4 regions of the Pseudoalteromonas sp. UBA6610 genome follow, and region 2 is predicted to be linked to each of the others. Evidence: predicted binding sites of a transcription regulator. Region 2 holds the regulator's gene; each other region holds the start of a gene.

Region 1 (3,584 bases), on a different contig from region 2:
AATAGCAATATTGTAGAAAATGGACCTAGATGGTCCATTTTTTGTTTATGGCAGTTATTAACATGTTAGTGGTATAGAGTAGCGCTTAAATAAAAAGCTATTTTTATGCTAAGTATTTAGCTTATTTTATACACTGTGACACTTTTTATATTTTTTACCGCTTGCACATGGGCAGGGGTCGTTTCTGGCAACTTTTATATCGGCGACCGGATTAATAATACCCTCTAAATAACGCCATTCACCGTCCTCTTTTATAAAGTCTGATTTCTCATCCAATTCACAATATAAGTTTTGGTAAAAATAATACGCGTTAAAGGCAACATAACCTCGCTCATCACTTTGCTGCGTATCGCGCACAACCAATTTTACAAAGCGGCAGCTATTGGCAAAGTCAGCAATTTCATTTACTGGGTTTTGTGCTTGTTTTTCTTTGGCGTAAGTTTTAAATACATAAGATGCATTTTTTAATGCATAAGCACTAAAGCGCGAACGCATTAGTTGCTCAGGTGTTGCTGGGGTTTTTATATCAAGATGATAAGGCTGGCAACAGTCACCATAATTAAGCTGACTGTTGCATAAGCAAGCGCTAGTACTGGTTACACTCATAAAATACTAATTAACATAAATTAAAAATGTATTTTACCAAGCTTATTGAGTAAGTGATATTGCTGTAGTACTGGTTTTTTTAGTAAAGCAAAATAGCTTAGCGCTTCTTTTGTCTAAATTAAGCGATAAATTAACAAGCTGCTGCTCACTTACTATATCGGTCCATGTAATAATGGCTGCAAAGTTACCATTATGAAGTGCTGAATTAAGCACATACTCTAAATTTACTAAATGCTTTTGTCTTATTACAAGCAGTTTACTGGTATCTATAGAGCAGCTATCTAGCAAGGCTTTACTAGGCACATGGTCGGGCGCAATCAGTAAGGTCCACGCGTTAGAGCTATTGTATTGGTGCAACACTTTTAGCATTTCAAACGTAGCAGAAATTTCATCTTCTACTTTTATTAAGTTTACCGACTCACTTTCATCATGTTGTTGGTAACTTTTAACGGTTCTTACGGTAATTGGCTGTAGCATAGTTCTCACTCACTGGGTTTATATACAGTACACGTATACAGTAGTTTATACAGTTGTTGTGTGCAAGCGTTTTTTGTTATTTTTTATACAGTTAATGGTTTTAAAAAATAAACAATAAAATAACACTTTAAAAACAGTGAGTTATAATTTAAGCCGTGTAAGTGAAAGCTGAGGGTGTTTGCAGTACTGTATAAAGTGTAGCAGCGTTATACAGTACTTAAGGGATGGCTATTCAGTTATTTTAGTGTGTTTTACAGTGCTTAGCTGTTAGCTATACAGTAGTTAGTCATTTTTTGGGATTAAGTGGGCAAACTGAATTTGGTGGATTTGCTCATACAAGCTGGCTGCATAGCACTGAGCGTCTTTAAGACGTTTGGTGTCGATATATTTTCTTAAATCATCTAAAGCAGCGGTTGCCGGTTCATAGCCTTGGCTGCTGGCTAAACTTAACCATGCTGCTGCGTGAAATACGCTTTTTGGTACGCCTTGGCCTTTGACAAAAAATAACCCTAAATAAAACTGGGCGCGATGATTTCCGGCCATTGCGGCAAGGCGCATCCACTTAGCTGCCAACGGTGCTTGGTTATGCTTTAAATAATACAGTGCTTTGTTAAGTGTTGTTTGCTCACTTACATCACTATTGTTTTCAGCGCTGTGGTTTGTAGGCTGTGTTACAAAATCTAAAATATTGTTTAATTGCTGCTCTAAGTCTTGTCCGCTAGGCTGAGTCTTATTCATATATTTTCTTTTTTATAGTTTCTACGTCAACAGTTTAGTATATCGCAAGGTAAAATGTCCTGTTTATACTTAATTTTATGGTAAAATCACGTCACTTTTTACTATCACAAGTCTATTATGCTCGAAGCTCTATTTAAACTCCGCGAAAATAACTCCAATGTGCGACGCGAAAGCATTGCTGGAATCACTACTTTCATTACTATGGTTTACATTGTATTTGTAAACCCTGCAATGCTTGCGGAAGCAGGCATGGATCAAGGTGCTGCATTTGTTGCTACCTGTATTGCGGCTGCTATTGGCTGTTTTATTATGGGATTGTGGGCTAATTACCCTTTAGCACTTGCGCCGGGCATGGGTTTAAACGCGTTTTTTACTTACGGTGTTGTACTGGGCATGGGTTATAGCTGGCAAGCTGCATTAGGTGCGGTATTTATGTCTGGTTGTATATTTTTAATATTAAGTTTGTTTAAGGTCAGAGAGTGGATAATTAATGCTATTCCTTTGGTTTTAAAGCAGGCTATTGCCACTGGTATTGGTGCGTTTTTAGCGTTAATTGCGCTTAAAAATGCAGGCATTATTGTTTCAAGCCCAGCTACATTAGTACAGCTTGGCGATATTACTTCGGCAGGTCCTTTATTAGCTATTTTAAGCTTTTTTGTCATTGCTGCTTTGCTTTATCGTGATATAAAAAGCGGCGTACTTATTAGCATTTTGCTAGTAACGGGCATTGCGTTAAGCCTCGACTTAGTTGAGTACCACGGCGTAATGTCAATGCCACCGTCTATTTTACCTACCTTCATGCAACTTGATTTTGCAGCGGCCTTTGAGCTTTCTATGCTGAGTGTAATCTTTGCGTTTTTGTTTGTTGATTTATTTGATACATCAGGCACGTTAGTTGCGGTAACTCAAAAAGCAGGCTTAGCCGATGAAAAAGGCAATATGCCACGTTTAGGGCGTGCTTTAAGTGCCGATAGTACAGCTACTATTGCGGGTGCAATGTTAGGTACTTCTACCACTACTTCTTATATTGAGTCTGTAGCCGGTGTATCGGTTGGTGGGCGTACTGGCTTAACAGCTGTTGTTGTGGGTATATGCTTTTTACTAATGATGTTTTTTGCGCCGCTTGCGCAAATGGTGCCGGCTTATGCAACAGCGGGTGCTATTTTATACGTTGCGGTATTAATGCTGCAAAACCTTAAGTTTGTAAACTGGGATGACATGAGCGATGCAATTCCGGTAAGTGTAGTACTGCTTATGACGCCACTTACATTCTCTATTGCGCACGGTATTGCTCTTGGTTTTATATCGTATACTGCGGTTAAAGTACTGTGTGGTAAACGCGATCAGGTTAGTATTAGCGTGTGGATTTTAACAGCGTTATTTATTATCAAGTTTGCATTTTTATCATAATAGCTAATACCCATTCTTTTAGCTAAGAGGCTTAGTTTGAGGGTGGGTAAACATTTATTATTTAGTGGCTATTACTCATTGCCACTGCATTGTTATACCTTGCGTATCTATGTTGTGGTAAATGAGCGTTTATAACGTAGTTAGCGCTAGGTAGTGCCTCAAAATACGTTAGTATTTACCCATTGGTAAAAGCTTAACAGATACAAAAAAGCCCATACATTATGTATGGGCTTTCTTTTGGGTATTTAAAATTACCATTTCTTTTTAGGTGCAAATAATACGTCTAAGTCATCTTGCTCTGCTTCTGCTTTTTTCTTCAGGGCAGTGGCGTTTGATGCTTTTAGTTCTGTGCT
Region 2 (3,584 bases):
CCTCCAGGCATTAATAACGATGCCAATAAAATTAAAAAAGCGAAGGGTAAAATCCAAAAGCTCCAGTTGTTCATTCTGGGCAGTGCCATATCTGGCGCGCCAATCATAAGCGGTACCATCCAGTTAGCAAGTCCCGTAAAGGCTGGCATTACAGCACCAAACACCATAATTAAACCGTGTACTGTGGTCATTTGGTTAAAAAAGTGTGGGTCTACCAATTGTAATCCTGGCTGAAATAACTCAGCCCGAATAACCATGGCCATTGCACCACCAATTAAAAACATAGTCAGCGAAAAAATTAAGTACATGCTGCCAATATCTTTATGGTTTGTTGTGTATAACCAACGTTTAAAACCTTTGGCTGGGTGATGGCCGTGGTGAGCGTTATTGGCGTTAGGTTGTTCTACTATGCTACTCATTAGTTCGCCTCCGCATCAAGTGCTGCCTGAATTTCACTAGGTTGGATGACATCACCCGTTTCATTACCCCACGCATTACGTTTATAGGTAATTACCGCTGCAAGTTGTTTAATTGAAAGCTGCTTTGCAAATGCCTGCATTGCAGTTCCTGGGCGGCCATGAATCACTACATCAATGTGATCTTTTATATCACCCAAAACAATGGGGCTGCCTTTTAGCGCAGGAAATACGCCCGGTAAGCCCATACCTGTGGGTTGATGACACGCAGCGCAACTTGCCATATACACTTGCTCACCTAGTGTCATTAGCTCTTCTTTAGGAATTGTTGTCTCAAGCAATGCTGCATCAGCAAGTGCGGCTTTTTGCTTAGCTTGCTTAGCATCTGCAAGCCATGCGTTAAAGTCCTTTTGCGATTTAGCTTCAACCACCACGGGCATAAAACCATGATCTTTACCGCACAGCTCTGCACACTGTCCTCGGTAAATACCTTCTTCGTTAATGTTGGTCCACGTTTCGTTGATAAACCCCGGGTTGGCATCTTTTTTAACGGCAAAATCGGGTACCCACCAAGAGTGAATAACATCATCAGAGGTCATTAAAAAACGCACCTTTTGATTAATTGGCAGTACTAAAGGTTTATCAACCTCAAGTAAGTAATTGGGGTTTTTATTAGCAAGGTTGGCTATTTCGTCTTGAGGGGTAGATAAAATAGAGTAAAACTCTACGTCTTCACCCATATATTCATAATGCCACTTCCACTGTGACCCTGTAATTTTAATGGTTAAGTCGGCCTTACTGGCATCTTCCATCGCAATGAGGGTTTTAGTGGCAGGAATTGCCATGGCAATTAAAATAACAAACGGAATGGCAGTCCAAAGAATTTCTACTTTGGTACTTTCATGAAATTGGGCAGGAACTGCCCCTTTAGATTTACGGTGATGAATCAGTGCCCAAAACATTATTGCGAACACTATCACCCCAATCACACAACATATTAAAAATATGGTCATGTGTAGCTGATATACATTATTACTTATATCGGTTACGCCCTTGCGCATATTGTATTGGCTATTAGCCAGCACTTGCTGCGGGAACATAATCAACACAAGCCACAAGGTAGAGGTCAGTTTACCCATGTGACGGCTCCTTTGATGCTATTGCGAATGCAAAGCGAAGAGGCATACGGCTTAAACGCCAATTCGTTATTTTTATTTTTTAACCAATCTTATTTTTGATTGGTATCGCTAGGACAACAAAAGGTTTGTGTATATTGTGTGTTCTCATAACTAAAAAGCTGTGAGTTATTGTTAGTCCAGCACATTAATGATTAGCTAAAAAACGTACAACAAGCAAGTTTTAGTATAAAAAACAATCAAGTGATATTTTAAAATTGAGTAAATGACGGCGTATTAAATTGTTATTTAACAGCCAAGATACGAGCAAAATTAAGGGATGTAACACGCCTAGGAAGATAAAAGTATGAGTGAAAAAAAGTTTACAGCCTAAATAATTTTAGGGCGCTTTGAGATGGTGGAAGGTCTGTTTTTAAAACAAAAATGCACACTTAAAAGTGCGCATTTATAAATATTACTTAAAAATAGTTAAAAATTACATCCAGTCGGCATTTCTTATTACGCCAACGGCTAACCCTTCAATATTAAAAGATTCGTTTTCAAGGTCTACTTCAATTGGCGTAAACTCTTCGTTTTCGGCGTGTAATAATACTTTTCGGCCTGCTTTTTCTAGGCGTTTTACGGTTACGTCTTCATCTACTCGTGCAACCACAACTTGGCCGTTTTCTGCTGTTTGAGTACGGTGTACGGCAAGTAAGTCGCCATCCATAATACCTATATCTTTCATACTCATACCGTTAACACGCAGTAAAAAGTCGGCGGCTGGTTTAAACATAAGTGGGTCTATTTTACAGTGACTCTCAACATGTTCTTGCGCCAAAATAGGCGAACCCGCTGCAACTCTACCTATTAATGGTAGACCTAGTTGCTCAGGCTCCTCTTCTTCAACCAATTGAATACCACGGCTTGCGCCTGGTTTCATTTTAATAACACCTTTTTTGGCAAGCGCTTTTAAGTGCTCTTCTGCGGCATTGGCACTTTTAAAACCGAGTGTTTGCGCAATTTCGGCACGTGTAGGAGGCATACCAGTGTCTTTAATAAAAACTTTTATTAGTTCGAGTATTTGAGCTTGGCGTTTAGTTAATGGTCGCATACAACTGGTTTTCCATACAGTACATTTAACTGTGAGTATATACAGTTAAATAAAAATCGCAAATTTAAATTGTGCTTTAAAATAGCTAAATACACCGCACCTGGATAAATTTTAGGTAATTACAGACGTTCAGTATTTAAAATGCTATAAATTTGCTTTCAATATAAAGGAGTAATTATGAGTATTTGGCATCAACCCATTACATTAGAGCTTTGCAAACAGTTAGATGAGGGAATAAACGGCCAAGGCACGCTAATGAAAACCATGGGCATAGAAATAACCGAAATAGGAGATGATTACCTGGTGGCTACCATGCCCGCCATTCCTGAGCATCATAATCCTATTGGTATGGTACATGGTGGCGCAAATGTGGTACTTGCCGAAACCGTAGCAAGCTACGCCGCTAACTTTGTAGTGGACTTTACAAAATTTTATTGTGTTGGACAGGAAATTAGCGCCAGCCACTTAAAGGCCTCTCGAAATGGCACTTTAACCGCCGTTACTCGTGCATTTCATATTGGTAAGCGCAGTTCTGTATGGGAAATAAAAATAACCAATAGCCGCGGCGAGCTTTGCTGCGTATCAAAAATGACCGCAGCGGTTGTCGAGCGCAAATAATTAACTATGGCTACTTTTCGATAGGGTAAATCGTTATTTCCATACCAGCGCCAATTGCAGATATACGTAGCAATGTATCTGCATGTAGAGCTTGGTTAAAACACTTAGGCGACGTGCCCGACTCAAAGCCTATATCAAACGTTCTGCGCGAACAGCTTAGCCACTGTTTAAGCGCATTACGTGAACACGACTCTATTAATTCACATAAGTGGTTGATTGCTTTGTCTGGCGTGGTTATATCACCTGAGGCTTCAATACGCGCCAATTGACGATATTCGTCTTTGTCATAATGCAAAACCATCGCGTTTTTCTTTAAGTCTG
Region 3 (3,584 bases), on a different contig from region 2:
TTTATCTATCGTGTTAATATCGTCAATCACATCAACCGCTACTTTAGAGCCTTTAAAAAGCTCAACACAGTAATCAGCAAAGCGTGGTGGCGCCATACGTTCAGGCTCAGTACCACATAAATCACGCGCCGCATATTGCCCTGCTGCAATTGCATTTACAGCTTTAACTGTTTGCTCATTTGCATCGATTAAACCTATTTGCGTAATAGGCTCAATACTTTCGCCATGGTATTCGCGCGCCTCTAAAGGTTGCCACAATGCTTGGCATGCGCCTAAATACGCCACTTCTAATGCATGCTGGTAACGCGCATCTGTATGTAATTTAGGTAAGTAAATAGCAGGGTTTACACTGCCCGCGGCTTTTGCTTCGTTAATCGCTAGCTTAGCGGCATCAAAGTAGCGTCTTACATCATCGTAATCGCGGTTAAGCGGCCCCGTAGGTGCTAAAACAACACGTACATTATCAACCACTAAAAACGTAACTTGTTTACCAATACGAGAATCTACTTTAGCGTGTGATTCGATAGCATCACTTAATGAGTTATTGGCTAATTGAGAAAAGTCATCACTAATTATAATAAGTGCATCGTGAGAAAATGAGTCAAAGCTTGCACTAAGTGATTGTGCAGCTATCGCTTGAGGATATGCCATAAGTAAAACTCCTGTTAGAAAACATAAGGGGCTATTATCGTTGATATAAAAACACAAAACCAGCCAACTGCGATCAGCTCATTTTAATCTGGCAACTTGGTTTTACAGCAAACTAAAGTGACTCCATGTTTTAAGAAGAAACTAACAACCACTATATAGTTTTTAGTAAAGGCAGCCCCTGCTTGCTCCACGTTTAAATTACTTTGCTAAAGCACTCTAAATTGCAAAAAAGCGTGTAGTTAATCAAGAATACTCAGTTGCAGATTTAAATTAGGTTCATTTTTAACACCCACTCCAATACCTAATAAACGCACTGGTTGCTGCATCCCGCGTTGATACGCCTTAGAGAGTAATTCAGTAAAAATAGCAGTATTTAATTGATGATGAGCTTGATCAGCAGAGGTAACAACAAAGTTTGCAAACTTCACTTTTACACTTAGCTTATTAATACGATTTTGCAGCTGTTGCTTATTAAGGCGCGCTGTTAGCTCTTCGAGTAATTTAGGTAACTGATCTAAACATTCTTGTAGGCTATTTTTATTGTATTCATAGGTGTGTTCAACACTAAGGGATTTACGGACTCGCTCAGTGGTTACTTTACCAATATATTCGCCAGCACATTTTTGATAAAGCGATACACCAAAATTCCCCACATGCTGCTGCATCCAATTAACGCCTTTCTCGCGAACGTCTTTACCTGTGTATAACCCCTTTAAATTAAGCTTTTCGAGGGTTACTTTGCCCACTCCAGGGATTTTACCCAGCGGTAAATTATTTAAAAACGCATCAACTTCATCCGGTAAAACCACAAATTGGCCATTGGGTTTATTTTCGTCACTGGCTATTTTGGCAATAAACTTAATGGGAGCAACTCCGGCAGAGGCAGTAAGGCCGGTATCATTATAAATATCTGCTCTAATTTGCTGAGCAATAAGCGTTGCGCTGCCTTTGCATGCAGTGCTGTTGGTTACATCTAGGTAAGCTTCATCAAGCGACAACGGCTCTATTTGGTCGGTATAGCGTTTAAATACAGCGCGTATTTGGTTAGAAATTTCTTTATAAACCGCCATGCGCCCAGGCACAATAACTAAATCGGGGCATAATTGCTTAGCGTGGTAGTTAGACATAGCCGAGCGAACACCATATTCGCGCGCTATATAATTTGCTGTAGATAGCACGCCACGACGGCTATTGCCACCAATCGCTAAAGGCACACTGGCAAGTTTGGGGTTATCGCGCATTTCAACCGCTGCATAAAAGCAGTCCATGTCGATATGAATAAACTTTTTCATTACCACATAACAACTGTTTATTTATACAGCCATTATTAAGGATTCACTTTCATTAAGCAAGTCCATTAAAGCCTGTTTAGCTTGCTAAAGTTAAAGCGCGACTAGGTGTAGCGCGTTAAGCCGTGCAAGCTTTAAACAGCTTTTTTAAAACGGCTGCTTAAAGCGCTTTGATTTTTTAAAGCAATGTAGCCAAAAAACAAACTCCAATAAAAACCCCGCAGCTAAAAGCATTATGCCGCCGGAGGCATTACCCATTGCATAGCAAGCAAAAGACGCTATAAAAACTAAACTGGCTAAAGCCCAATTAATTATATTTTGCATGTGTGTTCTCGTGTGTGTGTTGTCTGTGTTATTTAACTGTAGTCCTAAAAATAAATAGGTACAATCATCTTATAAAAAAACATGGCATTTATTGTCTTGAGCTACAAACACCATATTGATAACCTCATTCATTTAAAACTAAGAGTACACATACATGCAAAGGTTCAAAGATCAGCACCCTATTCATACCGATATCACCGTAGCATGGGCCGATATGGACGCCCTACAACATGTTAACAACGTGGTGTACTTGCGTTATTTTGAAATTGCGCGTATCGATTTTCTAAATAAAATAAATCAGTTTGATACGATAAAACCAGGTGGAATAGGCCCGGTCATTAGTGAAAACAATATTCGCTATAAACGTCCAGTAACCTTCCCAGATACCTTAACCGTAGGTATTACTATTTCAGATATAAAAAGCGACCGTTTTATGATGAATTACTCTGTATTTAGCCATGCTCAGCAAGCTATTACTACCACAGGCTATTCTCAAGTTGTTATGTTTGACTTTAAAACAGGACAAAAAGCGGCGATTTCAGAGCCATTACTATCGGCACTACACCAATTCGCTTAAGTAGGTTTATTGCGAATTGGTATTAATTATCCACTCTCAAGATCTTACATAATTTAAGGATTTTAAATGCAATACAGTCCGTTAGGCAGCAGCGGTGTTGATGTTTCTAGAGTATGCTTAGGCAGCATGACTTGGGGTAAACAAAATACCCAACAAGACGCCGATGAGCAAATAGCTTATGCCTTGGCACAAGGCGTTAATTTTATAGATACTGCCGAAATGTATGCCGTTCCTCCTTCACCAGAGACCTACGGTAAAACAGAGCAAATTATAGGTAACTGGCTAAGTCGCAATGCGCAAAAGCGCAGTGATATTGTATTGGCGAGTAAAATTGCAGGCAATGGCTTGTCGTGGGTACGAGATGGCGGCGATATAACACGCAGCGCTGTCATTGAGGCCGTAGATAACTCGCTTAAACGCCTACAAACCGACTACATAGATTTATACCAATTGCATTGGCCTAATCGCTCTACCCCACATTTTGGCAGGCAGTGGCCAGGTAAACTCACTTTTAGTGACGTAGATACTGAGCAACAACAGGCGGGTATGCTTGATATTTTAGAGGGCCTTGATGAGTGTGTTAAAGCCGGAAAAATAAAATATTGTGGCCTTTCAGATGACACCCCATGGGGCATTAGCCAATTTCTAAATTTAGCAAAAGCGCATAACTTACCGCGTATGGTGTCTATTCAGAACGAGTTTAGCCTAGCGCACGCTAAAGATTGGCCCTACTTAATTGAGCA
Region 4 (3,584 bases), on a different contig from region 2:
TGTGATCCTTGGTGGGATAATGAATCCCAATGGCATCGAGATTGGAAAAATCATTGGGAAGATCATAATCAAGAAATAGTATACTTTGATAAAAGTGGTGAAAAGCATATTGCAGATGTTGTTAATGAGCAGAATATTGTAATTGAATTTCAAAACTCCCCAATGTCTGAAGCTGAGTTGAAATCAAGAGAGGATTTCTACGGAGATATGATTTGGGTAATAAATGGTCGTAATCTAGCGAAAAACATAAAATTAAGTGCGATGCTTCCTGATCCTCTGCATGAATCAATGGAAGATATATCTATTCATTCAAGTAATCATAAAACTCATTTCGTTTATTCTTTTATTTCTGAGTATCGAGGTCCGAATGAGTTAGTAGAAATACATAGCTCAGATAAAATAGATGGAATAATTAAATCCACGCATGTAGGACACTTCCTCTTTGAGTGGAAAAGGCCTAGATATGTTTGGTTTAAAGCAACAAAACCAGTTTATTTGGACTTTGGACAAGGTGTCATCTGGCAATTAATGCGTTTTAACAATTATAGTAGTTTCTGTATTAAGGCATGTATTAAAAATGATTTCTTGGCAAAGTTTAAATGAGTTGCATAACAAGTGATCAATCTTATCAGTGCTAATTCATTACAGGCTATAAATAGAATTATTGGCACTATTTATAGTGCTAAATCCTCCCCAATTTCTGTCTTACACCTCAAAATTCTCAAAGTACTCTTTTTGCAATTCTATAGTGAGTGCTTTAGGGCGAATGCCTTGTACTAGGCTGTATACTTCTTCTTTTGTGTAACCTGCCGAATTTAAAATAAGCGCAGCGACCAACCCTGTGCGGCCAGTGCCGCCTTTACAATGTATGGCAATGGTTTGTTTGTGTTGTATGGCCTGTAATATGTCGGTTTTGTGGGTGTTCCAGCTTGATGTAAAAGGCTGTTTTGGTGCTTCGTCGTCATTTATAGGTAAATGAAACCAGGTTATATCGTGCTTATTGCACTCACTATTAATTGTTTGTACGTTGTTTTTTTCAAGCTCCTTTTGCGGCATAAGCGATAACAGCATGTGAGTGCCAGCGGCTTTTAATGTAGCGATTGAATCCGCTAGGTTTTGCGTTTTTGTACTGGGGCAAGGCGTAAAAATAATATTTGCGCCGTTATTGAGTGATAAAACATCGTATGGGTGCGCGCTCATGGTAAGTCCTTTATTTTTAATAAATTTACTTTTATACGCTCACTATAGCGTGTTTTAGTTACAAGTTTAAGATTGAATAATAAGCACAAATACTAGATACTGTTTTTATATACAGTTTTGGCGATGTTATGAAAAAAGAATTACCAGCAAAATACTATTTAGCGCATTTTAGAGAGCTTATTGAGTTTGTAACAAGTAAATGTATGCATTTACTTGAGCCTAAACATAGTGAATTTATTAGTAAAATTAACCAACTAGATGAGCAAAGCCAATGCATGTTGGCGCGTGTGTATTCGCGCAAACCTTATTTAGTGCAGGCGCAATCGCTTAATTATGAAGAAATAACTTCGCCGCATCAGGCTATTTATACGCTAAAAACAGCGGGTATTTTATATGAGCCAAACGCACAGCATTACAAGCAGCTTATAGCGCATTTAACTAAGCCCATGCTGGTGGAGTTACTCAGTAATTACAGTGAGCAAGTAAGCTTTAAGAAAAGCGCAGCTAAAGGGGAGTTGGTCACTATTGCGAGCCAATTTTTTAGTGAGCGCACAGATGATTTAGCCCCTTTATATAGCCAATATGTGATAAATAACCGTGAAGATTATTACGAGTATTTTGAGTTTTTATTTGCAGGGCGCTTAAGTAGTGGCGATGTAAACCATCAAAACCGCTTTGTTATGCGCGATTTAGGGTTAACCGCTACCCGCGAAGGGCACAGCGAGAGCTTGTCGCGCTTTAATACACTCGCTGAGGCGCAATCTAATTACGTTTTAAATCGTTACCGTTTAGCATTTAAAAACATTGGCAAAACAGCCGGTAATACAAAAGATGAAACCTTGGATGACAAAGCCCCTTACACCGAGCTTGCGCATTTAGTATTAGCGCAACCGGCGCATGGCGCACAAGCGCACGACATTAAAAACAAACTGCTGGTTAGGCTGTACAAACAACTTAAAAATACCGATAGCGAACTTGCCTTTAGCCTACTTGAAGGCTGCACCGATTACGCCGAAGCACAAGAAATTCAAATAAGAGAGCAATACCGCCTAGGTAATAAAGCGTGGGTAAAAGCGCAGCTAGAGCAAATTATAGAAAACCCGCTCACCGACGATTTACTGTACTTTGCTGATGACTTTTTAATGCGTAAGTATAATAAACAAACGCGTTCGCGCTTAAGCACTATGCTAGCCGATACCCAATGTGTGCTTGAAATTGACGAAATTTACCGAGGCGATGTAGAGCAAGGCGTAAATGAGCATTACAGTGCAAAAGGGTTAACGGTTTTTAATACCGAAAACACCTTATGGCAAAGCTTGTTTGGCTTAGTATTTTGGCACGAGTTATTTATAGAGTCGCCTTACCCGCCGTGTAATGAATTTGATATTTATCCGCAAGTTTTACAGCTTGGTAATTTTTATGAAGCACAAAGCACGCAAATTGACGCACGTTTAAAAAGCTGTAGCACTAATCATGCGCTGCTTAATTTGGTATGTAAGCATGCCGCGCAGTATTTTGAGCAGCCCAATGGTTTATTTAGATGGCGCAGCAATTTATTAGAGCCACTAGAGGCACTTATTTTAAACAGCCCGCTTGAAGCGTTAATTGCGCACTTAACGGCTATGAGCAAACACTATTTACAGTTAAAAGATGGTTACCCCGACTTAATGGTTATTAATAATGGCCAAGTACATTTTGAAGAGGTAAAAGCCCCAGGCGATAAACTTAGGCGCAACCAATTAACCACCATTGATAATTTAAAAAATGTAGGTTTTACAGTACATATTGCTGCAGTTAAGTGGTTTGTAGACCCTAACCGTATTTACAGCGTGGTTGATATAGAAACCACGGGTGGCTTAAAAGGCGGTAACCGTATTACCGAAATAGGCGTAGTTAAAGTGCAGCACGGTAAAGTGATTGATACCTGGACGACTCTTATTAATCCGCAGCGCCATATCCCAAGCTTTATTACTAAATTGACCGGCATAAGCGATGGTATGGTTTACAACGCGCCTGTATTTGCCGATATAGCACAGCCACTACTAGATAAACTTGCAGGCAGTATTTTTGTAGCCCATAACGTAAACTTTGATTACGGTTTTATAAAAAAAGAATGCGAGGTTGCAGGGCACTTTTTTAAAATGCCAAAAATGTGCACCGTGGTTGAATCGCGCAGAGCGTTTAAAGGGCTAAAGTCGTATTCGCTTGGTAACCTTAGCGCGCATTTTAATTTAAACTTAACCAGCCATCACCGCGCATTGGCCGATGCTACCGCCACTGCCGAGCTGTTATTGCTGATCCAAAACAGTGAAACGCTAACGCAGTAAACGAGTAATTTATATTTAAGGGTATGAAACTTAAGTAATTAAGTAACGTTATTATAA

What was found. Region 2 encodes LexA, which represses DNA repair genes until DNA is damaged. Its sites were predicted from a motif close to TACTGTATNNNNATACAGTA; they were not measured.
Region 1: the regulator LexA is predicted to act here: its motif matches at 1,107-1,126, upstream of B4F91_RS17635 (SulA-like leucine-rich domain-containing protein).
Region 3: the regulator LexA is predicted to act here: its motif matches at 1,955-1,974, upstream of dinB (DNA polymerase IV).
Region 4: the regulator LexA is predicted to act here: its motif matches at 1,298-1,317, upstream of B4F91_RS15230 (exonuclease domain-containing protein).

The regions. Positions count from the first base shown of each region.
Region 1 covers NZ_DJHW01000134.1:16,828-20,411, reverse strand. The annotation lists gene B4F91_RS17640 (YchJ family protein) at 127-606, opposite strand; gene B4F91_RS17635 (SulA-like leucine-rich domain-containing protein) at 649-1,083, opposite strand; gene B4F91_RS17630 (tetratricopeptide repeat protein) at 1,366-1,821, opposite strand; gene B4F91_RS17625 (NCS2 family permease) at 1,939-3,231, shown strand; gene B4F91_RS17620 (hypothetical protein) at 3,483-3,584, opposite strand, start outside.
Region 2 covers NZ_DJHW01000137.1:28,747-32,330, forward strand. The annotation lists gene ctaD (cytochrome c oxidase subunit I) at 1-419, opposite strand, end outside; gene coxB (cytochrome c oxidase subunit II) at 419-1,555, opposite strand; gene lexA (transcriptional repressor LexA) at 2,028-2,645, opposite strand; gene B4F91_RS18015 (PaaI family thioesterase) at 2,823-3,263, shown strand; gene B4F91_RS18020 (hypothetical protein) at 3,274-3,584, opposite strand, start outside.
Region 3 covers NZ_DJHW01000023.1:41,269-44,852, forward strand. The annotation lists gene B4F91_RS03520 (M17 family metallopeptidase) at 1-651, opposite strand, end outside; gene dinB (DNA polymerase IV) at 891-1,943, opposite strand; gene B4F91_RS03530 (acyl-CoA thioesterase) at 2,419-2,841, shown strand; gene B4F91_RS03535 (aldo/keto reductase) at 2,908-3,584, shown strand, end outside.
Region 4 covers NZ_DJHW01000115.1:3,432-7,015, forward strand. The annotation lists gene B4F91_RS15220 (competence protein CoiA) at 1-603, shown strand, start outside; gene B4F91_RS15225 (dual specificity protein phosphatase family protein) at 706-1,200, opposite strand; gene B4F91_RS15230 (exonuclease domain-containing protein) at 1,329-3,527, shown strand.